DNA from 2 places in the Kocuria salina genome. Region 1 is predicted to be linked to the other one. Evidence: predicted binding sites of a transcription regulator. Region 1 holds the regulator's gene; the other holds the start of a gene.
What was found. Region 1 encodes HrcA, which represses chaperone genes, less so after heat shock. Its sites were predicted from a motif close to TTNGCACTCGNNNNNNNCGAGTGCNAA; they were not measured.
Positions count from the first base shown of each region.

Region 1 (9,567 bases):
GGCTCTCCATGACCGAACGTGGGAAACTGGACAGTTGAATCCCCGGCGCGGTCCACCCGCCGGTAGCCCCAGGACCTGCCGGAAGCGACGTTCTCCCGGAGAAAGGACCGCCCGTGTCACCGCTGGCCGTCAATGCCCCGGTTCCCGCCTCGACCGACCCGTCGATCCTCCGAAACTTCTGCATCATCGCCCACATCGACCACGGGAAGTCCACGCTCGCGGACCGGATGCTGCAGGCCACCGGCGTGGTCACCACGCGGGAGATGAAGGCCCAGTACCTGGACCGGATGGACATCGAGCGCGAGCGCGGGATCACCATCAAGTCCCAGGCGGTGCGGATGCCCTGGAAGGTGGGGGGCACGGACTACGCGCTGAACATGATCGACACCCCGGGCCACGTGGACTTCACCTACGAGGTCTCCCGGTCCCTGGCCGCCTGCGAGGGCGCGCTGCTGCTGGTGGACGCCGCGCAGGGCATCGAGGCGCAGACCCTGGCGAACCTGTACCTGGCCATGGAGAACGACCTCACGATCATCCCGGTGCTGAACAAGATCGACCTGCCCGCGGCCCAGCCGGAGAAGTACGCCCAGGAGCTCGGCAACCTCATCGGCGTGGACCCCGAGGACGTGCTGCGGGTCTCCGGGAAGACCGGTGAGGGCGTCGAGGCGCTGCTCGACCGGATCGTGGAGCTGGTCCCCGCCCCGCAGGGGGACGCGGACGCGCCCTCGCGGGCCATGATCTTCGACTCCGTCTACGACACCTACCGCGGCGTGGTCACCTACATCCGCGTGGTCGACGGCAAGCTGACCCCGCGGGAGCGGATCCGGATGATGTCCACCGGCGCGCAGCACGAGCTGCTGGAGATCGGGGTCATCTCGCCCGAGCCGAAGCCCACGGAGGGGCTCGGCGTGGGCGAGGTCGGCTACCTCATCACCGGGGTCAAGGACGTGCGCCAGTCCCGGGTGGGGGACACCGTCACCAACCACCAGCGGCCGGCGGCCGAGAACCTGGGCGGCTACGAGGACCCCAAGCCGATGGTCTTCTCGGGGCTGTTCCCCATCGACGGCTCCGACTACCCGGTCCTGCGCGACGCCCTGGACAAGCTCCAGCTCAACGACGCCGCCCTGGTCTACGAGCCCGAGAACTCCGCGGCCCTGGGCTTCGGCTTCCGGTGCGGGTTCCTGGGCCTGCTCCACCTCGAAATCGTCCGGGAGCGCCTCGAGCGCGAGTTCAACCTGGACCTGATCTCCACGGCGCCCTCCGTGAGCTACAACGTCACCCTCGAGGACCGCTCCGAGCGCGCCGTCACGAACCCCTCCGAGTTCCCCGAGGGCAAGATCGCCGAGATCCGCGAGCCCATGGTGGCCGCGACGGTGCTGGCCCCGTCCGAGTTCATCGGCGCGATCATGGAGCTGTGCCAGTCCAAGCGCGGTCAGCTCAAGGGCATGGACTACCTCTCCGAGGACCGGGTGGAGCTGCGCTACCGGCTGCCCCTGGCCGAGATCGTCTTCGACTTCTTCGACCAGCTCAAGTCCCGCACCAAGGGCTACGCGTCCCTGGACTGGAAGGCCGAGGGCGAGGAGGCCGCGGACCTCGTGAAGGTCGACATCCTCCTGCAGGGCGAGCCGGTGGACGCCTTCAGCGCGATCACCCACCGGGACAAGGCGTACGCCTACGGGGTGATGATGACCGGCAAGCTGCGCGAGCTCATCCCGCGCCAGCAGTTCGAGGTGCCCATCCAGGCGGCCATCGGCTCCCGGGTGATCGCCCGCGAGAACATCCGGGCGATCCGCAAGGACGTGCTCTCCAAGTGCTACGGCGGCGACATCTCGCGCAAGCGCAAGCTGCTCGAGAAGCAGAAGGAGGGCAAGAAGCGGATGAAGATGGTCGGCCGGGTGGAGGTCCCCCAGGAGGCGTTCGTCGCGGCGCTGTCCTCCGACGAGTCCGGGGCGAAGGACAAGAAGAAGTAGTGGCCCCCGCCCAGCCGGAGGGCCTGCCGGGCCCGCTCGACGGACTGCTGCCGCCCTCCGCCGCGGTGGGCTCCGCCGACCGCACGCTCAGCCTCTACGTGCACGTGCCGTTCTGCGCGGTCCGGTGCGGCTACTGCGACTTCAACACCTACACGGCCGTGGAGCTCGGGGCGGGGGTGTCCCAGGACGCCTACGCCGGGGACGCCGCGGCGGAGGTCCGCTGGGCGCGCCGGGTGCTGGAGGACTCCGGGGTGGCTCCCCGACCGCTGCACAGCGTGTTCTTCGGCGGCGGCACCCCCACGCTGCTGCCCGCCGAGGACCTCGCCGCGGTCCTGGCGCAGGCCGCGGAGAGCTTCGGGCTCGCGGCGGGCGCGGAGGTGACCACCGAGGCCAACCCGGACTCCGTGACGCCCGAGTCCCTCGCGGTGCTCGCGGCGGCGGGGGTGACCCGGGTGTCCTTCGGGATGCAGTCGGCCGTCCCGCACGTGCTCGCCGTCCTGGACCGCACGCACGACCCCGACAACGTGCCGCGGGCCGTGCGGTGGGCGCGCGAGGCCGGCCTGGGCGTCAGCGTGGACCTCATCTACGGCACCCCGGGGGAGTCCCTGGCCGACTGGGAGCACTCGGTGCGCACGGCGGTGGGCTACGAGCCCGACCACGTCTCCGCGTACTCGCTGATCATCGAGGACGGCACGAAGCTTGCGGCGCGGATGCGGCGCGGGGAGGTGCCGCCGATCGACGAGGACGACCAGGCCGACAAGTACGAGCTCGCGGACCGGGTCCTCGCCGAGGCCGGCTTCGAGTGGTACGAGGTGAGCAACTGGGCCCGGCCCGCCGAGGGCGCGGACGCCGGCGCCCACCGCAGCCGGCACAACCTCGCCTACTGGCGCAACCAGGACTGGTGGGGGATCGGGCCCGGGGCGCACTCGCACGTGGGCGGGACGCGCTGGTGGAACCTCAAGCACCCCGTGCCCTACACGAACCGGGTGCGCGCCGGGCAGTCGCCGGCGGCCGGGCGCGAGATCCTCGACGCCGACACCCGCCACCTCGAGCGGGTGATGCTGGAGGCCAGGATCCGCGACGGCCTGCCCACGACCGCCCTGGCCGGCGGCGGGCGGACCGCGGTGGCCGGGCTGATCGCCGACGGGCTGGTGGAGCCCGCGGCGGCGCTGCGCGGCTCGCTGGTGCTGACCCTGCGGGGCCGGCTCCTCGGCGACGCCGTGGTGCGGCGGCTGCTCGCCTGACGGGGGCACCCCGGCCGGGGCGCCCGCACGAGGAACGGACGCACCCGTCGGGAACGGATGCGTCCGTCAGGGACGTCCCCGGCGCGGACCGGGATCAGCCGCGCGCGGCGCGCCCCCGGGACCGCTCGAGGAGGCGCTCGACGAGCCGGTCGTAGAGCCGGGTGTTGAAGCGGTAGAGGTGCGGTTCGCCGCGGTTGACCCGGACCCCGCCGATCAGGGAGCCGACGGCGAGCAGCAGCCACGCGGCGGCGGCGGCGAGCGCGAAGAACCAGCCGATGAACGGCACCGGGGCGAGCAGGATCCCGGTGACCACCACGAGGGTCGGCAGCAGGGTGAAGTTCATGGCCTCCATCGACTCCTGCTCCGTGAACGGGCCGCGCCCGCGGAAGACGCGGTGGACGAGGAACGAGGGGAGGAAGCCGATGACGCCGCCGAAGTGCGCCAGGGTCGCCCACTGGTGGTCCTCGGTGACGGTCAGCGGCTGGGCCACGGGGGAGAGGCCCTCGAACGGGGCCCCGGCGTTGTCGCGGCTCGGTCGGGGGTCGGTCTGCACGGGCACGGATGTCCTTCGGCGGTGGGACCGCGGCGGGGCCGCGGACGGTGGGTGGGACACGACCATCCTACCGAGCGGCCCGGAGGGCGGAGGATCCGCCCCGCGCACGTGTGCCTTTGTGACGATCTGCTGGGCGTTGCCCGTGCACGCGGGGCGCCGGGTCAGGCCCCGGGGGCGGTGAGGAAGTCGATGAGCTCCTCGACCCGGCCCAGCAGGGACGGCTCGAGGTCGGCGTAGCTGTCCACGCGGGACAGGATGTGCTGCCAGGCCCGGCTGAGGTCTCCGGGGGTGCGGTGCGGCCACCCGAGGGCGGCGGCGGTGCCGGTCTTCCAGTCCGTGCCCCGCGGGACCACGGGCCAGGCGTCGATGCCGAGGGTGCGCGGCCTGACCGCCTGCCAGATGTCGACGTAGGGGTGGCCCAGCACCAGGACGTTGCCCGCTGCGCCGGGCAGGCGCATGGTCTCAGCGGCGATCCTCGACTCCTTGGAGCCGGCCACGAGGTGGTCGACGAGGATGCCGAGCCGCCGCCCGGGGCCCGGCCCGAACTCCCGCACGGCGGCGGGCAGGTCGTCGATGCCGTGCAGCGGCTCCACGACGATGCCCTCGACCGCCAGGTCGTGGCCCCACACCTTGGCCACCAGTTCGGCGTCGTGGTAGCCCTCGACCCACACCCGGGAGGCCTTCGCGGTGCTCGCGCGCAGCCCCTCGACGGCCACGGAGCCCGAGCGCGTGCGGGAGGGCTTGCGCGCCGCGGGGGCCCGGCGGGGCTCGACGACGACCACGGGCTCGCCCTCGAGCAGGAACCCCGGTCCCAGGGGGAACGCCTTGACCCGCCCCCTCCGGTCCTCGAGCCCCAGCACGCGCATCCCGCCGATGGTCTCCAGGGACACGACCGCGCCGACCCAGCCGGTCGTGACGTCCTCCAGGAGCATTCCCGGGGCGACCGGGACCTCCGCGGAGACCGGCCGGCGGCGGGCGAGGGCGTCGTCGTCGAGGCTGCGCGGCCCCCAGCCGTGGTGGCTCATGGTCGTCCTCCCGGGTCGCGGTGCCGCGCGTCCGGCGCGGATCAGCCGGAAGCGTACCAAACCGCGGGGGCGACCGGCCGTCGGACACGGGGGCTACACTGGACGCCGTTGGCACTGTGGCCACCCGAGTGCCAGGGCATCTTCGGGGGCGTGGACGGACCGGGGAGGAGCGACGTGAACCATCCGAGACGACTGCAGATCCTGCAGGCCATCGTGGAGGACTACGTGCACTTCCGCGAGCCGGTCGGCTCCAAGGCCCTCGTGGACCGGCACCGGCTCGGCGTCTCCTCGGCCACCGTGCGCAACGACATGGCCGCGCTCGAGGAGGAGGGCCTGATCACGGCCCCCCACACGAGTTCGGGCCGGATCCCCACGGACAAGGGCTACCGCACGTTCGTCGACCAGATCGCGGCCGTCAAGCCGCTCTCGGGTCCGGAACGGCGGGCCATCCAGCGGCTGCTGGACGACGCCGCGGACATCGACGACGTCATGGAGCGCACCGTGCGGCTGCTCGCGCAGCTCACCCAGCAGGTCGCGGTCGTGCAGTACCCGCACGCCTCCGGGGTCACCGTGCGCCACGTCGAGGTCGTGGACCTCGGCGCCGGCCGGGTGCTGGTGGTGCTCATCCCGACCAACGGCCGGGTGGCGCAGCGCGTCGCCGTGCTGCGGGCCCCGCTCGAGGAGTCCCAGCTGCTCGAGCTGCGCGCCCGGGTGCTGGCCGCCGTGGTCGGGCGCTGCCTGACCGCGGTGCCGGACGCCCTCGCCGTGATGACCGCGAGCACGGCCCCGCCGCTGCAGCCGGCCGCCGCCGCCGTGGCGGAGGCCGTCGGCGCCCTCGCGGCGGGCGGGGCCGAGCACCGCATGGTCATGGCCGGCACCGCCAACCTCGCCCGCTCCACCGGGGACTTCCACCTGAGCATCGGCCCGGTCCTCGAGGCCCTCGAGGAGCAGGTGGTGATGCTCCGGCTGCTCTCCGAGATGGAGCAGGACGCCCGCGGGGTGGCCGTGCGGATCGGCACGGAGAACGCCGAGGGCCCCCTGTCCGAGGCCGCCGTCGTCGCCACCGGCTACGGGCCGCAGTCCAAGGTGGGGGTCGTGGGCCCCATGCGCATGGACTACCCGTCCACGATGGCCGCCGTGCGCGCCGTCGCCCGCTACCTCTCCCGTATCCTCGGGGGCTGAGCCCCCACGGGCCCCGTCCCCCGGGGCCCACCAGCGAAACCCACCACAGACCTCTCGACAGAACGGACCACGGTGAGCGATCACTACGAGACCCTGGGCGTGTCCCGGGACGCCAGCCAGGAAGAGATCAAGAAGGCCTACCGCAAGAAGGCCCGCCGGCTGCACCCCGACGTCAACCCCGGCCCGGAGGCCGCCGAGGACTTCAAGCGCCTCTCCCACGCCAACGACGTCCTCTCCGACCCCGAGAAGCGGCGCGTCTACGATGCGACCGGCAACGAGAACGGCACCGACACCGGCTTCGGCGGGGGCTTCCCCGGCACGGGGTTCGGCTTCGCCGACATCTTCGACACCTTCTTCCAGGGCGCCGGCGGCGCCGGCTCCGGCCGGCGCGGACCCGCGTCCCGCACCCGCCAGGGCCAGGACGCCCTGATCAACGTCCGGGTCACCCTCCGGGACGCGGTCTTCGGCACGGAGAAGAAGATCACCGTGGACACCGCCGTGGTCTGTCCCACCTGCGACGGCACCTGCTGCCAGGCGGGCACCCAGCCCGAGACCTGCGACGTCTGCCACGGATCCGGCCAGGTGCAGCGCCAGGTCCAGTCGATCCTCGGGACCGTGGTCACGGCGGCGCCGTGCGCCACCTGCCAGGGCTTCGGCACCGTCATCAAGCACCCGTGCCACGAGTGCTACGGCGAGGGCCGCGTGCGCGACCGCCGCCCGCTGACCGTCAAGATCCCCGCCGGCGTCTCGACCGGCAACCGGATCCGCCTCTCGGGTCAGGGCGAGGCCGGCACCGCAGGCGGGCCGAACGGCGACCTCTACGTCGAGCTCAAGGTCGATCCCGACCCCACGTTCGAGCGCCAGGGCGACGACCTGCACGCCCGCGTCCGGGTGCCCATGACCTCCGCGGCCCTCGGCACCACTGTGACCCTCGAGACCTTCGACGGCGAGCGCGAGGTGCCCGTCGGCCCCGGCACGCAGACCGGCCACACCGTGACCCTGCACGAGCTCGGTGCCACCCGGCTGCGCGGCGGCGGCCGGGGCGAGCTGTTCGTCCACCTCGAGGTCGAGACCCCCACGGCGCTCGACGACGAGCAGCGCGAGCTGCTCGAGCAGCTGTCCCGGCTGCGCGGCGAGGACCAGTCCACCGGCACCACCCTGAACTCCCCGGCCGGCTCCGGCGGCTTCTTCTCCCGGCTCAAGGACCGGTTCTCCGACCTGTGAGCCTGCCGGTCTTCAAGGTCGAGCCGGGCCGGCTCGCCGGTCTCGGTCCCGGGGCGGCGCTCACCGTCACCGGCCCGGAGGCCCGGCACGCCGTCACCGTGCGCCGGCTCGCGCCCGGTGAGCGGCTCGAGCTCGTCGACGGTGCGGGGACCCGGGCCACCGGGGAGCTGCGCGCGGGGGACCGGGACAGCATGGAGGTCGGCGTGGTCTCGGTGACCACCGAGCCCGCCCGCACGCCCCGGCTGGTCCTCGTCCAGGCCCTCGCGAAGGGCGACCGGGACCTGCTGGCCGTGGAGACGGCCACCGAGCTGGGCGTCGACGCCGTGGTGCCCTGGCAGGCCGACCGCTCGATCGTGCGGTGGAAGAAGGAGCGCGCCGCCAAGAGCCACGAGAAGTGGGTGCACACCGTCGCGGCGGCCGCCAAGCAGTCGCGGCGGGCGGTCTGGCCCGAGGTGCTGCCCCTGTCCGCCACCCCTGAGCTCGCCCGCCTGCTCGGGGAGCCGGGGACCCGCGGCCTCGTCCTGCACGAGGAGGCGCACGAGTCCCTCGCCGACCTGGCCGGCGCCGCCGGCACCCCCGGTGCCCCGTGGGCGGGCGCCGAGCGGATCGTTCTGGTGGTGGGCCCCGAGGGGGGCGTCGCGCCGGCGGAGCTCGAGGTCCTGGCCGGGGCGGGGGCCCTCGCGGTCCGGCTCGGCCCGGAGGTGCTGCGCAGCTCCACCGCCGGACCGGCCGCGCTGGCGGTGCTCAGCGCCGCACTCGGCCGCTGGGCGTCCGGGACCCCCTGAGCCCCGGACGTCCGGTTCAGCCGGGGACGACCTCCACGTCCTTGTCGTCGCGCACGGTCCCGCCCTCGGCGTCCCGGCCGACGACCGTCACCACGTAGGGGCCCGGCGCCAGCTCGAGCTCGGCCCGGAACCCGGCGGTCCCGTCGCCCCGCGGGACCTCGTCCGCCGTGCCGCTCGAGACGCGCTCCCCGTCCGGTCCGGCCACGGTCCACCGGCAGTCCCGCACCTCGTCCAGCGCCCGTCCCGAGAGGGTGAGGGTCCCCTCGGACCGTTCGTCCTGCCGGGGCTCGTCGAGCCAGAGCGGGGCCTCCAGCGCCTCGTCGGGGCGGAGGGGGCCGTCGAGGCGCACGGACCCGAAGACCTCCTCGTCGGGCCGGCCGTCCACGAGCACCACGACCTCGGCCGCGGAGCCCTCCGGCAGCAGACCCGCCGTGGCCGCCGTGGCGGTCACGGTGTGCGCGAGCTGCTGGAGGGCCAGCCGGACCTCGCGGTCGTCCAGGTCCGGGCGGAAGGCCTCGGACGGCAGGTCCACGGTGATGGTCCCGCCCGGGGACGTCGAGGCGCCCACCCGGTCCACCGGGGACCACAGCGTCCGGTAGTCCGGGTCCTCCGGGGACGCCCCGGTCATCAGCGCCGCCGCCGCCGCGATGGGGTCCACGGCCGCGGCCGCCTCGGAGGCGTCCCGGAACTCGCGGAACAGCCGCTCCTCGCCGTCCGCGCGGCCCACCCAGTAGACGGGCAGCTTCGTGGTGGCCACCCGGCCGTCCGCGGTGCTCGCCGTGGTGGACGAGGCCGGCGCGGCGCCCGACGCGCTGACCGTGCCCTCGAGGGCGGGCTCCGGACCGGTGCCGCACGCGCCGAGGACCAGGGCGCCCGCGGCGGACAGGGCGAGCACGGGGAGCCGGCCGCCGGCGGACCGGGGCCGGGAACGGGCAGTGGCCATGGGGGGACGCGCACCTCGGCTTTCCGGGATCGGGTGGGGGGCGGTGCCGGCACCGGGGGAGGCCGCACCTGTCCCCCTGCCGGAGGACCGGACCATTCCAGCACAGGGCCCGTGGACGCCCCCAGCCGAGGAGCCCCGGCGGGCGTGACCGATACCAAATCGCAATGTGCGGCGGGCGACCTCCGGTGCCGGAGCCGCGCGGTACCCTGGGGTGAGGACGAGTCCCGTCCGCCGTCCCTACCACGGCGACCCACGAGAGAGCGAGAGCACGGCCCGCGCGGCCGGACCCATGACTGAGACGCTGCCCGGCACCACGCACCCCCTGACGGCCCGCACCGTCATCACCTTCCCCGACCGCGAGACGATGGTCCGGTGCCTCGGCTCCGGGGACGACACCCTGCGCCAGGTGGAGACGGCGTTCCCCGGCCTCACGACCAGCCCGCGCGGTCTCGAGCTCGGCATCGAGGGCCCCAGCGGGCCCGTGCAGATCGTCGCCACCCTCTTCGACGAGCTGAAGGTCCTGGCCGGCCGCGAGACCGCGGTCACCCCGCAGGTCATCACCCAGCTGCTCGAGCTGATCGGCAGGGACCTCACCGCCCGCCCCAGCGGCGCCCTGACCCAGAACATCCTCTCCGGCCGCG
Region 1 is NZ_SSSF01000009.1:15,066-24,632, reverse strand. It holds gene lepA (translation elongation factor 4) at 114-1,970, shown strand; gene hemW (radical SAM family heme chaperone HemW) at 1,970-3,214, shown strand; gene E7Z53_RS16020 (DUF4870 domain-containing protein) at 3,309-3,773, opposite strand; gene E7Z53_RS16015 (DUF3097 domain-containing protein) at 3,929-4,792, opposite strand; gene hrcA (heat-inducible transcriptional repressor HrcA) at 4,967-5,974, shown strand; gene dnaJ (molecular chaperone DnaJ) at 6,047-7,198, shown strand; gene E7Z53_RS16000 (16S rRNA (uracil(1498)-N(3))-methyltransferase) at 7,195-7,983, shown strand; gene E7Z53_RS15995 (GerMN domain-containing protein) at 8,000-8,926, opposite strand; gene E7Z53_RS15990 (PhoH family protein) at 9,216-9,567, shown strand, end outside.

Region 2 (13,660 bases), on a different contig from region 1:
GGGCTCAACGCCCGCGCCGGGGACGCCGTCTACGCCGCCTCGAAGTTCGCCCTGCGCGCGCTCGCCGACTCGCTCCGCCAGGAGGTCGAGGCCGACGGCGTCGTGGTCAGCTCGGTGCACCCCGGCCCGGTCGACACGCAGATGCAGCGGGACATCCAGGCGGGCCTGGGCCACGAGTACGTCCCGGAGCGCTACCTCCGGCCGGAGTCCGTGGCCGCGGCGGTGCGCGCCGTCGTGGACGCGGGCGAGGACGCGCAGCTGACCACCCTCTCCCTGCGGCCGCGGGCCGAGTCGCGGTGACCGGCGAGGACGCGGTGCCCGAGGTCGCCCGGCCCGACGACGACGACGCCCTCGGCGCGGAGCCGGTGTCGGCCGAGGAGGCTGCACCCGGCGCGGAGCCGGTGCCGGACGGGGAGGCCGCCCCCGGCGGGGAAGACCCCGGCGAGGGGACCGGCCTGGACGCCGTGGACCGCGAGATCCTCTCGCTCGAGAACCAGCAGTGGAAGTACCAGGGGGCCAAGGAGATGGAGATCCGCCGCCGCCTGAACCTCTCGCCCACCCACTACTACCAGCGGCTCAACGTCCTGATCGACACCCGCGCCGCCCTCGAGCACGACCCGATGCTCGTGGCCAGGCTGCGCCGGCAGCGAGGAGACCACGGATGACCCAGTACCCGCACGACGAGTTCGACGACGTCCCCGAGGACGGGCCCCGCCAGGGCGCCCACCGCGGTGTCCGGCCGACCGTCCGCGTGGGCGCCCGGGAGCTCACCGCCATCGTCCTGGCCGGGGTGCTGACCCTCGGCGTCGGGGTGTTCTCGTTCCTCAACGCCCCGGGCGAGGCCGCCCCGGCGCCGGGCGCCACGTCCACGGGGTCCTGAGCCGGCCCGGTCCTCGAGGCGTCCCCCATCGGCTCCGATCCCGGAGCCCGACCGCTCCGACGCCGTTCACCACGACGTCGTCCACCCCTGACGCCACCGGAAGGAACCACCGTGCAGATCGAAGGAAGCCGAGTCCGCGTCCGCGACTGGACCGAGGAGGACCTCGTCGACTACGAGGCGTGGATCATGCCGCCCGCCGGCGGCGGCGAGCACGAGTGGCAGCGCACGGACGGCCCGTTCTACCCGAACTTCACCGCCGAGGGCGCCCAGCGCTGGCTCGGCACCCTCCGGGAGCACGTGACGGCCGGGGACTGGCCGGACCCGCGCGAGACGATGGTGATCGCCGACGCCGCCGACGACCGGTTCATCGGGCAGGTGTCCTGGTACTGGTCGGAGAAGCCCACCGAGGACCCCGGTGACGGCACGCACCTGCTGCCGCTGCGCTCCCTGGGCATCACCGTGTACTCCCCGGAGCACTGGAGCGGCGGCTACGGCACCGAGGCGATGCGCCTGTGGATCGACTACCTCTTCGCCCACTCCGACTCCCACCGCCTCGACCTGGAGACGTGGAGCGGCAACGCGGGCATGTGCCGCGTGGCGGTGAAGCTGGGCTTCACCGAGGAGGCCAGGATCCGCCGGGCCCGCAGGGTCGGCGGCGAGTACTACGACCGGATGGTCTACGGCGTCCTGCGCGAGGAGTGGCAGGGCTGAGCGGAATCGGCTCAGGGGTTTGCACTCTCCGGGGACGAGTGCCAAGATTGCGATTAGCACTCAGTCGTGTGGACTGCTAATGGCTCGGTCCCCGGCCCGACCCGGGCAGCCACCGGCACAGGAGTGACACCTCAACCACCACGGTGAGGTGCCGCACGGCGTCGGGAAGAGTCCGCCGTCGTGCGCGCCGTCCGTCGCGGGCACCGTGGAGGTCGACCGTTTGTCTACCGTCCAGGAGGGACGAAGTCACATGGCAAAGATGATTGCTTTCGACGAAGAGGCACGCCGCGGACTCGAGCGGGGCCTGAACACCCTGGCCGACGCCGTCAAGGTCACCCTCGGCCCGCGCGGCCGCAATGTGGTCCTCGAGAAGGCCTGGGGCGCCCCCACGATCACCAACGACGGCGTGTCCATCGCCAAGGAGATCGAGCTCGACGAGCCGTTCGAGAAGATCGGCGCCGAGCTCGTCAAGGAGGTCGCCAAGAAGACCGACGACATCGCCGGCGACGGCACCACCACCGCCACCGTGCTCGCCCAGGCGCTCGTCAAGGAGGGCCTGCGCAACGTGGCCGCCGGCGCCGACCCGCTGAGCCTCAAGCGCGGCATCGAGAAGGCCGTCGCCGCGGTCACCGAGGAGCTGCTGGCCTCCGCCAAGGAGGTCGAGACCGAGGAGCAGATCGCCGCCACGGCGTCGATCTCCGCCGGCGACCCCGAGATCGGCCGCCTCATCGCCCAGGCGATGGAGAAGGTCGGCAAGGAGGGCGTGATCACGGTCGAGGAGTCCAACACCTTCGGGCTGGACCTCGAGCTGACCGAGGGCATGCGCTTCGACAAGGGCTACCTCTCGGGCTACTTCGTCACCGACGCCGACCGCCAGGAGGCCGTCCTCGAGGATCCCTACATCCTCGTGGTCAACTCCAAGATCTCCGCGGTCAAGGACCTGGTCCCCGTGCTCGAGAAGGTCATGCAGGCCGGCAAGCCCCTGCTGATCATCGCCGAGGACGTCGAGGGCGAGGCCCTGGCGCTGCTGGTGCTCAACAAGATGCGCGGCTCCATCAAGTCCGTGGCCGTCAAGGCCCCCGGCTTCGGCGACCGCCGCAAGGCGCAGCTGGCCGACATCGCCATCCTCACCGGTGGCCAGGTCATCACCGAGGAGGTCGGGCTCTCCCTCGAGACCGCCACCGTGGACCTGCTGGGCCAGGCCCGCAAGGTCGTCGTGACGAAGGACGAGACCACCATCGTCGACGGCGCCGGCACCGCCGAGGAGATCGAGGGCCGCGTGGCCCAGATCCGCGCCGAGATCAACAACTCGGACTCGGACTACGACCGCGAGAAGCTGCAGGAGCGCCTGGCCAAGCTGGCCGGCGGCGTGGCCGTCCTCAAGGCCGGTGCCGCCACCGAGGTCGAGCTCAAGGAGCGCAAGCACCGCATCGAGGACGCCGTGCGCAACGCAAAGGCCGCCGTGGAGGAGGGCATCGTCGCCGGCGGCGGCGTGGCCCTGATCCAGGCCGGCCAGAAGGCGTTCGACAAGCTGCAGCTCACCGGCGACGAGGCCACCGGCGCGAACATCGTGAAGGTCGCCATCGACGCCCCGCTGAAGCAGATCGCGATCAACTCCGGCCTCGAGGCCGGCGTGGTCGTGGACAAGGTCCGCGGTCTGGCCCAGGGCCACGGCCTCAACGCCGCCACCGGCGAGTACGAGGACCTGATGGCCGCCGGCATCAACGACCCGGTCAAGGTGACCCGGTCCGCGCTGCAGAACGCGGCGTCCATCGCCGGGCTGTTCCTCACCACCGAGGCCGTCGTCGCCGACAAGCCGGAGCCCGCGGGCGCCGGCGCCGGTGCCGACGACGGCATGGGCGGCATGGGCGGCATGATGTGATCGACGGCTGATCCGTCGAGCGTGCCCAGCACGCATCCGGCACGGGCCGGGCACCTCGCGGAGGTGCCCGGCCCCTCGTCGTCCCGCACGTGGTGCCGCGGGGCCGGAAGTGGTGTTCAATCGTGAGCACCAGCTGCCGGAGGAGGAGCCGTGGACGTCGTCGTGTGGGACGCGGTCCCCGTCCAGGTCGCGCTCGTGCTGATCGCCTTCGGGTTCACCTCGCTGGTGGGCCTCGAACGGCGGCTGCGGCGCAAGAGCGCCGGGCTGCGCACGCACGCCCTGGTCGGCACCGGGTCGGCGGTGTTCACCCTCGTGTCCGCCTACGGCTTCGGTGTCCTGCCCGGCATCGACGCCGGTCCCGACCCCTCCCGCGTGGCGGCCCAGATCATCACGGGCATCGGCTTCCTGGGCGCGGGCGTGATCTTCACGAACCGGGACGTGGTGCACGGCCTGACGACGGCCGCGAGCATCTGGCTCTCCGCGGCCATCGGGATGGCCTGCGGGGCCGGGCTCGTGCCGCTCGCCGTCGTCGCCACGGGCCTGCACTTCGTCTCCGCGATCGTGCTGACCCCGCTCTCCCGCCGCCTGCCCGGGATGGTGGCCCCGCAGGGACTCCGGCTGCGCTACGAGGACGGGCACGGCGTGCTGAGGGAGGTCCTGACGGTGGTCGACGAGCTGCAGCTGAGCGCGTCCGTGGTCTCGAGCCGGACGGTCGAGGGGTCCGAGGGCACCGAGGTGGAGCTGCTCCTGCGGCTCGAGGGCAAGACGGACCTGCGCACGGCGGCCGTGCAGCTCTCGAGGGTCGCCGGGGTGCGCGACGTCGCCCAGCAGCAGCTCGAGCAGGAGCCCGGCGACTGAGCCGTAGGCGCACAGGACCCGTGGCGCACGGCGTCCGGGCGCCGTGAAAAGATGAGTGCCATGACGATCACTGCTGCCGCCGACGGCTCCGCGCTGGGCAATCCCGGTCCCGCGGGATGGGCCTGGTACATCGACGACAACACCTGGCGGGCCGGCGGGTGGCCGCACGGCACCAACAACATGGGCGAGCTCAAGGCCGTCCTGGACCTGCTCGAGGCCACGGCACACCGCCCCGACGAGCCCCTGCGGGTGCTGTGCGACAGCCAGTACGTCATCAACTCGATCACGAAGTGGATGCCCGGCTGGAAGAAGAAGGGCTGGAAGAAGAGGGACGGCAAGCCCGTCCTCAACGTGGAGCTCATGAAGGCCCTGGACGCCGCGATGGCGGGCCGCGACGTGCGCTTCGAGTGGGTCAAGGGCCACGCCGGCCACGAGCTCAACGAGGCCGCCGACATCCGTGCCCGGGCCGTGGCCACCGCGTTCCAGACCGGTCGCCCCGCGCCCGAGGGACCCGGGTTCGACGGCGCCGCCCGGCACCCGGACGGAGCGGGCACCCGGACCCCGGCCCGGGAGCTGCTGGACGCCCCGGAGCCGGTGGACGCCGCGCCACTGGTGGAGGCCCCAGGGCCGGGGGAGGACACGGATCCCGGCGCGTTCGAGGACCGGCACGACCCCGATCTGCTGAGCGAGCTGCTCGCCCACGAGGAGGAGCTCGCCCGCGGCCGGACGGCGGGGGAGACCGTCCAGGAGCTCGAGCGGGACCTGCTCCGCCCGGAGGTCAGGTCGGACCCGGGCCGGCTGGGCCAGCTGCTGCACGAGGCCTTCGCCGAGGTCGGGGCCTCGGGGTCGTGGCGCTCCCGGGCGGACGTCCTCGACCGGCTGCCCCGCGAACCCGGGCTCGGCGCGGTGGACGTGCACGTGCTGGAGGCCACCGAACTCGGCGCCGCGGCCGTGCACCTGGTCTACCGGCTCACGGCGGGGGACCGCACGAGCCTGCGCAGCTCCCTGTGGGTCCGGGAGGACTCCTGCAACGAGCTGGGGCCCTGGCAGCTGCGCTTCCACCAGGGCACCTACGAGTCCTGACGGGCCCGCTCACACCTCCGGGGCGTCGTCGGCGGGCTCGATGCCCGGCACGCGCACGGTCATCGTCGCCCCGCCGCCGGGGGTCTCGGTGAGCCGCACCGTGCCGTCGTGCTGCTGGACGATCGCGGCCACGATGGACAGCCCCAGCCCCGTCCCGCCGGTCTCGCGCGTGCGGGAGGAGTCGGCCCGGTAGAAGCGCTCGAAGACGCGCTCCGCGTCCTCGCCCTGGATGCCCGGGCCGTGGTCGCGCACCTGCAGGACGGCGTTGAAGGAGTCGTCGACCGAGCGCTCCACGCCCACCGCGATCTCGATCGGCGTGCCCTCCGGGGTGTAGCGCAGGGCGTTGGTCACGAGGTTCGCCACGACCTGGCGCAGCCGGAACTCGTCGCCGTGCACCCATGCCGAGACCGGGCCCCCGCCCCCCAGGCCGCCCACCTCGATCCGCCGGTCGGGGGCGGAGGCGCGGGCGTCCCCGGCCGCGTCGAACGCGAGGTGGAGCAGGTCCACGTCGACGTTCTCCGCGGGCCGCCGCTCGTCGAGGCGCGCGAGCATCAGCAGGTCCTCCACGAGCTGCGTCATCCGCTTCGCCTCCGACTCGATCCGGGACATCGCCCCGGCCACGTCCTCGGGCTCCTGCAGGGCGCCGTGCCGGTAGAGCTCCGAGTAGCCCCGGATGGTCACCAGGGGCGTGCGCAGCTCGTGGGAGGCGTCGGCCACGAACCGCCGGAGCTTGGTCTCGGACCGGGTGCGGGCGTCGAAGGCGTCCTCGATGTGGCCGAGCATCGCGTTGAGCGACGCCGAGAGCTGGCCGATCTCGGTCTGCCGGTTGTAGCCCTCCATGCGCTGGGAGAGGTCGCCCTCGGCGATCCGGGCGGCGGTCTGCTCCACCCGGTGCAGGGGCGCGAACGCCCGGGTGACCAGGATCCAGCCGACCGCCATGGCCGCGAACAGGGTCGCCACCCCGAAGCTCAGCGTCAGGAGGGTCACCGCGCTGAGCATCGCGTTCATGTCGTCGAGCGGCTCGGCGACCGCCACCACGAGGTTCAGCCGTTCCGTCTCGGCCGCGACCACCCGCCACCGGCGGTCCGGGGCGTCCACGGAGCCCACGGTCGTCGGCTCGAAGGGGTTCTCCCGCACGTGCTCGAGGTCGACCTGCGACAGGTCCGGCCGCCGCTCGAGCACGCCCTCCGGGGTGTGCACCGCCTCGGCGAGGGTCTCGCCGTCGGCGTCGAGCAGGAACCCGGCGTGCGGCACCTGGACGCCCTGCGCCCCGCCCATGTCGGCGACCAGCACGGTGGAGACCGGCCGGACGGAGTCCCGCAGCCCGCGGTCGATGTCGTTCAGGAGCGAGGTGCGCAGCACCGAGATCGCCACGAAGCTCGTCACCAGGATGGACAGCGCCAGGAGCAGGCCCGTGAGCACCATGAGCTGCGAGCGCAGCGATGCCGAGCGCCACCGGGAGGACAGGGTGTGCATCCCGGGGCCGGGTCAGTGGTTCTTGTGCTGGGAGCGCAGGAGGTAGCCGACGCCGCGCTTGGTGTGGATCAGCGGGGGCAGCTCGGGGTCGTTGTCGATCTTCCGGCGCAGGTAGGAGATGTAGGACTCCACGATCGAGGCGTCCCCGTTGAAGTCGTACTCCCACACGTGGTCGAGGATCTGCGCCTTGGACAGCACGCGGTTCGGGTTGAGCATGAGGTAGCGCAGCAGCTTGAACTCGGTGGGGGACAGGTCGATCTCCCGCTCGCCCCGGAACACCTCGTGCGCGTCGTCGTCGAGGACCAGGTCGTCCACGCGCAGCCGGGAGTCGTCCTCCTCGGCGGGCTGCGTGCGGCGCAGGACCGCGCGGATGCGGGCGACGACCTCGTCGAGGCTGAAGGGCTTGGTGACGTAGTCGTCGCCGCCCACGGTCAGACCGGTGACCTTGTCCTCGGTCTCGTCCTTCGCCGTGAGGAAGAGGATGGGGAAGTGCTGCCCGGACGCGCGCAGCTTGCGGGTCACGGTGAAGCCGTCCATGTCCGGGAGCATGACGTCGAGCACCGCGAGGTCCGGGTTCTCGGACTCCGCCTTGGCCAGGGCGTCACGGCCGTTGGCGGCGGTGACCACCTCGAAGCCGGCGAAGCGCAGGGATGTGGCCAGCAGCTCGAGGATGTTGGGCTCGTCGTCGACGACGAGCAGTTTCGCTTCGGGGTTGTCGTTCTTCACGCCGCCCATTTTCTCGGAACACCCTGAACGCCGCCTGAACGGCGCTCACCGGTCCTCGGGGAGTTCGCCGGGGGCCTCGACGGCGGCGGCGTCGACGATCCGGTAGGCGTAGCCCTGCTCCGCGAGGAAGCGGCGGCGCCGGGCCGCGTAGTCGGCGTCCACGGTGTCGCGGGCCACCACGGTGTAGAAGGTCGCCGGGCGGCCGTCGTGCTTGGGCCGCAGCAGCCGGCCCAGGCGCTGCGCCTCCTCCTGGCGGGAGCCGAAGGCCCCCGAGACCTGCACCGCGACCGAGGCCTCCGGCAGGTCCACCGAGAAGTTCGCGACCTTGGAGACCACGAGCACCGGCAGCTCCCCGGCCCGGAACGCGGCGAAGAGCTTCTCCCGCCGGGCCGTGCCGGTGCTGCCGTTGAGCACCGGGGCGGCCAGCAGCGCGCCCAGCTCGTCGAGCTGGTCCAGGAACTGCCCGATCACGAGCACCGGCTCCCCGCGGTGGCGGGCCACGAGCCGGGCCACGACGTCGAGCTTGTGCGCGGAGGACGAGGCGAGGCGGTGCCGGTCGGCGTCCTCCGCGGAGGCTTAGGCCATCCGGTCCGCGAGGGGCAGCTCCACCCGGACCTCGACGCAGTCGGCGGGGGCGATGTGGCCCTGGGCCTCGATCTCCCGCCACGGCGCGTCGTAGCGCTTCGGGCCGATGAGGGAGAACACCTCGCCCTCGCGGTGGTCCTCGCGCACCAGGGTGGCCGTCAGGCCCAGCCGGCGCCGCGCCTGCAGCTCGGCGGTCATCCGGAACACGGGGGCGGGCAGCAGGTGCACCTCGTCGTAGACGATCAGCCCCCAGTCGTGCCCGTCGAGCAGCTCGAGGTGCGGGTGGATCCCGCCGCGGCGCGCCGTCAGCACCTGGTAGGTGGCGATCGTCACCGGGCGGACCTCCTTGACGGCTCCGGAGTACTCGCCGATCTCGTCCTCCGTCAGGGTGGTCCGGCGCAGCAGCTCGGCCTTCCACTGCCGCGCCGAGACCGTGCTCGTGACCAGGACGAGCGTCGTCGTCGAGCTCGCGGCCATCACCCCGGCACCCACCAGCGTCTTGCCGGCGCCGCACGGCAGGACGACGACGCCGCTGCCGCCCGCCCAGAAGTTCTCCACCGCGTGGCGCTGGTAGGGGCGCAGGGCCCAGGCCTCGCCCGTCACGGGGTCCGTCTCCGTCAGGGCGACCGGGTGGGGCGTGCCGTCCACGTAGCCGGCCCGGTCCTCCGCCGGCCACCCCACGGTGAGCAGCAGCTGCTTGAGCTGGCCGCGGGCGCTCGCGTGCACCACCGTGGTGGCGCCGTCGATGCGGGGACCGAGCAGCGGGGCGATCTTCCGATGCCGGGCGATCTCCTCCAGGACGGGGGCGTCGTGGCAGCGCAGCACGAGCCCGTGCACCGGGTCCTGCTCGAGCACCAGGCGGCCGTAGCGGGACATCGTCTCGTCGATGTCCAGGAGCAGGGCGTGGGGGACCGGGAAGCGGGAGCGGGTGAGGAGGACGTCGAGCACCTGCTCGGCGTCCAGCCCGGCGGCCCGGGCGTTCCACAGGCCCAGCGGGGTGATGCGGTAGGTGTGCACGTGCTCCGGGGCGCGCTCGAGCTCCGCGAAGGCCGCGAGCTCCCGCCGGGCGTCGTCGGCGTCCTCGTGGTCGAGCTCGAGCAGCACGGTCCGGTCGCTCTGGACGATCAGGGGTCCCACGGGGCGGCTCCTCCGCTGTCGGTCGGGTCGTCGATCAGGTCCTCGGCCAGGTCGTCGGGCGGGTCCTCGGGCGGGCACCGCGCGCGGTCCCGGCCGGTGAGCCGGTCCACCAGGTCCTCGATCTCCTCCGCGGAGGGGACGGGCAGGCGCGGGGCGGGCACCTCGAGCAGCAGGGTCGGGTCCGCGGCGGGGGCCTGCGGCGCGGGCTCCGCGGGGGCGACGTCGAGGGCCGGCTCCGTGCCGGTGGCCCGGACGGCCGCCGCGAGCTCCCGGAGCCCGCTCTCCCGGCCGGCGGGTCCCCGGCGCCGGCCGGGGGCCTCCTCCCCGGCGTCGACCACGAGCACGCCGGGGGCGGGCCGGCGAAGCCGCCGCCCCGCGAGGTCCGGGGAGCCGGCGAGCGCCTCCAGCAGCTCCTCCTCGCCGGTGAGCACCCAGTCCGCCCGGGTGATCCGGATCCGCCCGTGGCCCCTGCCGGCCTCCTCGACCAGGTAGGCCAGGGCCTGGGGCACCGGGCCCCGGCCGTGCTCCTCGAGCCAGGTCAGGATCGAGGGCGGGGTCCAGCCGGCGTCGAGCGCCCGGTGCAGGGAGCGCTCGCTGAAGCGGTGCCGCGGGACCGCCCCGTGGCCCTCCGGCTCCGCGAGCCGGTCGAGGGCGCGCGCCACGTCCGGGGCGAGGTGGCCCGTGGCCGTCGCCGTGAGGTCGCTCTGCAGCAGCACCGTCCGCGAGGGCGCGGGCAGCCACCCGGCCACGGAGCGGACGGCGTCCTCGGGCCGGTCCTCCGCGAGCGCCCGGCCGGGCTCGGTCAGGGCGTCGGCGCCCACCAGGCCGAGTTCGGCGGCCTCCGTCAGCATCCCCGGGCCCCACCGGTCCAGGGCGCGGGCCAGGCGCGGGCGCCGCCAGCGGGCGAGCGCCAGCACGTCCTCGGGGCCGTGGCCCCCCGGCGCCCGCTCGGCGAGCTCGGCGTGGGCGGCGAGCAGCGCCCGGCGCACCACCGGGGCCTCCGGGGCGTGGGTGCCGCGGGTGAGGACCCCGACGACCGTGCCGTCCGCGAGGGGCAGGCCCACCGCGGAGGGGACGACGTCGGAGGCCAGCCACGACCGGACCACGTGCCACCACTGGTCGGCGCGCTCGGCGTCCTCGAAGGGCGCCGGCGCGGGGCGCCAGGCCGAGGTGTCCGGGTCCAGCCGCACGAGCCCGGCCAGTTCGCCCAGACCGAGGAGCCGGACGAGCTCGGAGTGCTCGATCCCGAGGGCGGAGCGCAGCCGGCGCAGCTCGCGCACGCCGATCCCGCCCGCCCGCAGGGTGGTCAGCGGGCGGGCCCGCAGCTCGGCGCGCAGGGCCGCGGTCCGGCGCAGCAGCTGCTCGACCGCCGCCGCGGCGGCGTTGTCCCGCAGCCGGTCGGGCACCCGGAGGGCCGGCCCGACCGGCGGCTCCGGGGAGGTCGCGGCCCACGGGTCGGGCCCGCGCAGGAGCAGCCCGACCTCCCTCGGGAGCTCCACGTGGCGGGAGTCCACGGGGAGGAGGATGCCGTGGGCCAGGAGCCAGTCGACGGGCCGGGCGCCGGCGTCGACGGCCGGGTCGACACGGCGCAGGGCGTCCGGCAGAGCGCCCACGGGACGGGAGCGGAACCGTTCGAGGACCTCCCGCGCGGGGGCGGGCCACTGCGCGAGGTCCTCGGCGGTGCGCGGCAGGGCCGCGGCCCCCGCCGCGTCCGGCGCCCCGCCGCGCAGCCGGGCGGCGAGGGCGGCGAGCACCGGCCGCGGACGGCCCAGGCCCGCCGGATAGCGGCCGAGGGCCTCCGCCAGGCCGGGCACGAGCCGGAGCGCGTCGTCGTCCCGGTGGACCAGGCCCAGACGGTGCAGCCGGTCCCAGGGCGGGCCGGCCAGCAGCCGCGCGGCGGGATCCTCCGGCGGGCCCAGCAGCACGGCGCGCTCGACGGCGTCCAGCTCGGGCCGGGAGAGGGCGTCGAGGGCCCGGCGCAGCCCCGCCCGGGACAGCAGGGCCTCGGCGAGGTCCTCGAGGGACCCCGTGCCCGGGCGCGCGGCGTCGGGCCGGGCGGCGAGCAGCTCGCCCAGCTCGGCGGGGGAGCGGGACGCGAGATCCCGGAGCAGCCCGTCCGGGAGCACGGATCAGGCCCGGCGGCGGCGCAGCAGGGAGCGCACGAGGACCGCGCAGAACAGCAGGAAGGCCACCGGGAACGCGAACCACGGCACCACCGTGAGCCCGTCCCAGGGGTCCGCTCCGACGGCCGTGAGCACGAGCAGCAGGGCGAGGCACACGGCGCACACCAGGCCGAGCACGACCGCGGAGACGCCGAGGACGTCGATCCCGGGGCGTCGGGCGGTGCGGGGCGCGGGCGCACGGTCGTCGGAGGCAGGCATGGCTCCAGGGTACCGAGCGCAACGGTGTGCCGCTGACCGCGCCCCGGCGGTCCCCGCCCCCGGAGCAGGGCTAGAATGGGAGGTTCCACAGGGTGGCTCGGCGGCAGGGACCGACGGGCCGCCCCTCCACGAACACGAGGACGAGGGAGACAGCGTGCCCACCGGCAAGGTCAAGTGGTTCGATGCGAAGAAGGGCTTCGGCTTCCTGGCGGCCGACGACGGCCAGGAAGTGTTCCTGCCCTCCTCGGCGCTGCCCTCCGGTGCCACCACGGTGAAGCCGGGCACGCGGATGGAGTTCGGGGTGGCCCAGGGTCGGCGCGGCGCGCAGGCGCTCTCCGTCCGGATCCTCGACCGGACCCCGTCGGTCGCGAAGAACGTCCGCAAGCCCGCCGACGAGATGGCGGTCATCACGGAGGACCTCATCAAGCTCCTGGACGAGATGTCCAACGGGCTGCACCGGGGCCGCTACCCCGACTCAGCGCACGGGAAGAAGATCGCGGCCATCCTGCGCACGGTGGCCGACAACCTGGACGTCTGAGGCCGCCGCGCCGTTGCCGTCCACCGATCCCGAGCAACCACCCGCCGGCCCCCGCCGGCACCCACCCGAGGGAGACCAGCAGTGACCGAGGAGACCGTCCAGGACGCGCCCGCCGAGGCCGTGCCGCCGGCGCCCGAGCAGGCGGCACCGGTGGCGGCGGCGCCCCGTCGTCGCCGGGCCCCGAAGCAGGACCCCCTGCTCGTGGCCGACGTCGCCACGGCTCGCGCCGGGGTGGAGCAGATCGCGGAGCCCTCGCAGATCGGCGCCGGTCACCGGGTGACGGTGGAGGAGGACCGGCTGGTCGTCCACCACTTCGAGTGCACCCTGCCCGGGTACCGGGGCTGGAACTGGTTCGCGAGCCTGGCCCGCGCCCCGCGCAGCAAGGCGGTGACGGTCTGCGAGGTCGGCCTGCTGCCGGGGGAGGATGCCCTGCTAGCGCCCGAGTGGGTCCCGTGGTCCGCCCGCGTCAGCGCCGAGGAGAAGGCCCAGGAGGAGCAGGACCGGGCCGAGGACGAGGCCGGGGAGACCGCGGCGGCCGGCGGGCCCGAGGGCTCCGGCGGCGCCCCCGACGGCGAGCCGGCGTCCGGTGACCGGGCCGAGGACATGCCGGTCCCGCCGCAGGAGGGCGAGGAGCTCTGACCGTCCCGCCGGGGACCGCGAGGACGGACGAGGCCCCGGAGCCCGCGCGCGGGATGTTCCGGTCCTTCCGGTTCCGCAACTACCGGCTGTGGTTCCTGGGCGCGCTCGTGTCCAACATCGGCACGTGGATGCAGCGCACGGCCCAGTCGTGGCTGGTCTTCGACGAGCTCTCGGACCACGACGCCACCGCCATGGGCGTGGTGACGGCCCTGCAGTTCCTGCCCCAGCTCTTCCTCGCGCCCTGGGCCGGCGTGCTCGCGGACCGGCTCGACCGGCGGCGCCTGCTGCTGTGGACCCAGACGGCCATGGCGGTGCTGGCGGCCGGTCTGGGGGCGCTGGTCCTGGCCGACGCGGCCACCCTGTGGCACGTCTACGGCTTCGCCCTCGCCCTGGGCGTCGTCTCCACCCTCGACGCCCCCGTGCGCCAGACCTTCGTCTCGGAGATGGTCGACGACGCCTACCTCTCCAACGCCGTGGCCCTGAACGCGACCTCGTTCAACGCCGCGCGGATGATCGGGCCCGCGGTGGCCGGCGTGCTCGTGGCCGCCATCGGCTCGGGCTGGGTGTTCCTCCTCAACACGCTGACCTTCGGCGCGATGCTCGCCGCCGTCCTGGCGATCCGCGCCGACGAGCTGCGCGGGATGCCGCGCTCCGGCCGGGGGCGGGGCCAGATCCGGGAGGGGCTGGCCTATGTGGCCGGCCGCCCCGACATCGTGGCGGTGCTGGTGACCATCTTCCTCATCGGCACCTTCGGGCTGAACTTC
Region 2 is NZ_SSSF01000007.1:45,024-58,683, forward strand. It holds gene E7Z53_RS13830 (SDR family oxidoreductase) at 1-300, shown strand, start outside; gene E7Z53_RS20820 (DUF3263 domain-containing protein) at 315-665, shown strand; gene E7Z53_RS13840 (hypothetical protein) at 662-880, shown strand; gene E7Z53_RS13845 (GNAT family N-acetyltransferase) at 992-1,591, shown strand; gene groL (chaperonin GroEL) at 1,842-3,473, shown strand; gene E7Z53_RS13855 (MgtC/SapB family protein) at 3,624-4,331, shown strand; gene E7Z53_RS13860 (RNase H family protein) at 4,392-5,414, shown strand; gene E7Z53_RS13865 (sensor histidine kinase) at 5,424-6,890, opposite strand; gene E7Z53_RS13870 (response regulator transcription factor) at 6,903-7,625, opposite strand; partial or broken gene E7Z53_RS13875 (DNA repair helicase XPB) at 7,662-9,338, opposite strand; gene E7Z53_RS20825 (helicase-associated domain-containing protein) at 9,326-11,464, opposite strand; gene E7Z53_RS13885 (hypothetical protein) at 11,468-11,719, opposite strand; gene E7Z53_RS13890 (cold-shock protein) at 11,874-12,257, shown strand; gene E7Z53_RS13895 (DUF3027 domain-containing protein) at 12,339-12,896, shown strand; gene E7Z53_RS13900 (MFS transporter) at 12,950-13,660, shown strand, end outside.
Region 2: a site for HrcA is predicted at 1,645-1,671, ahead of groL (chaperonin GroEL). Genes of this name have one in related genera too.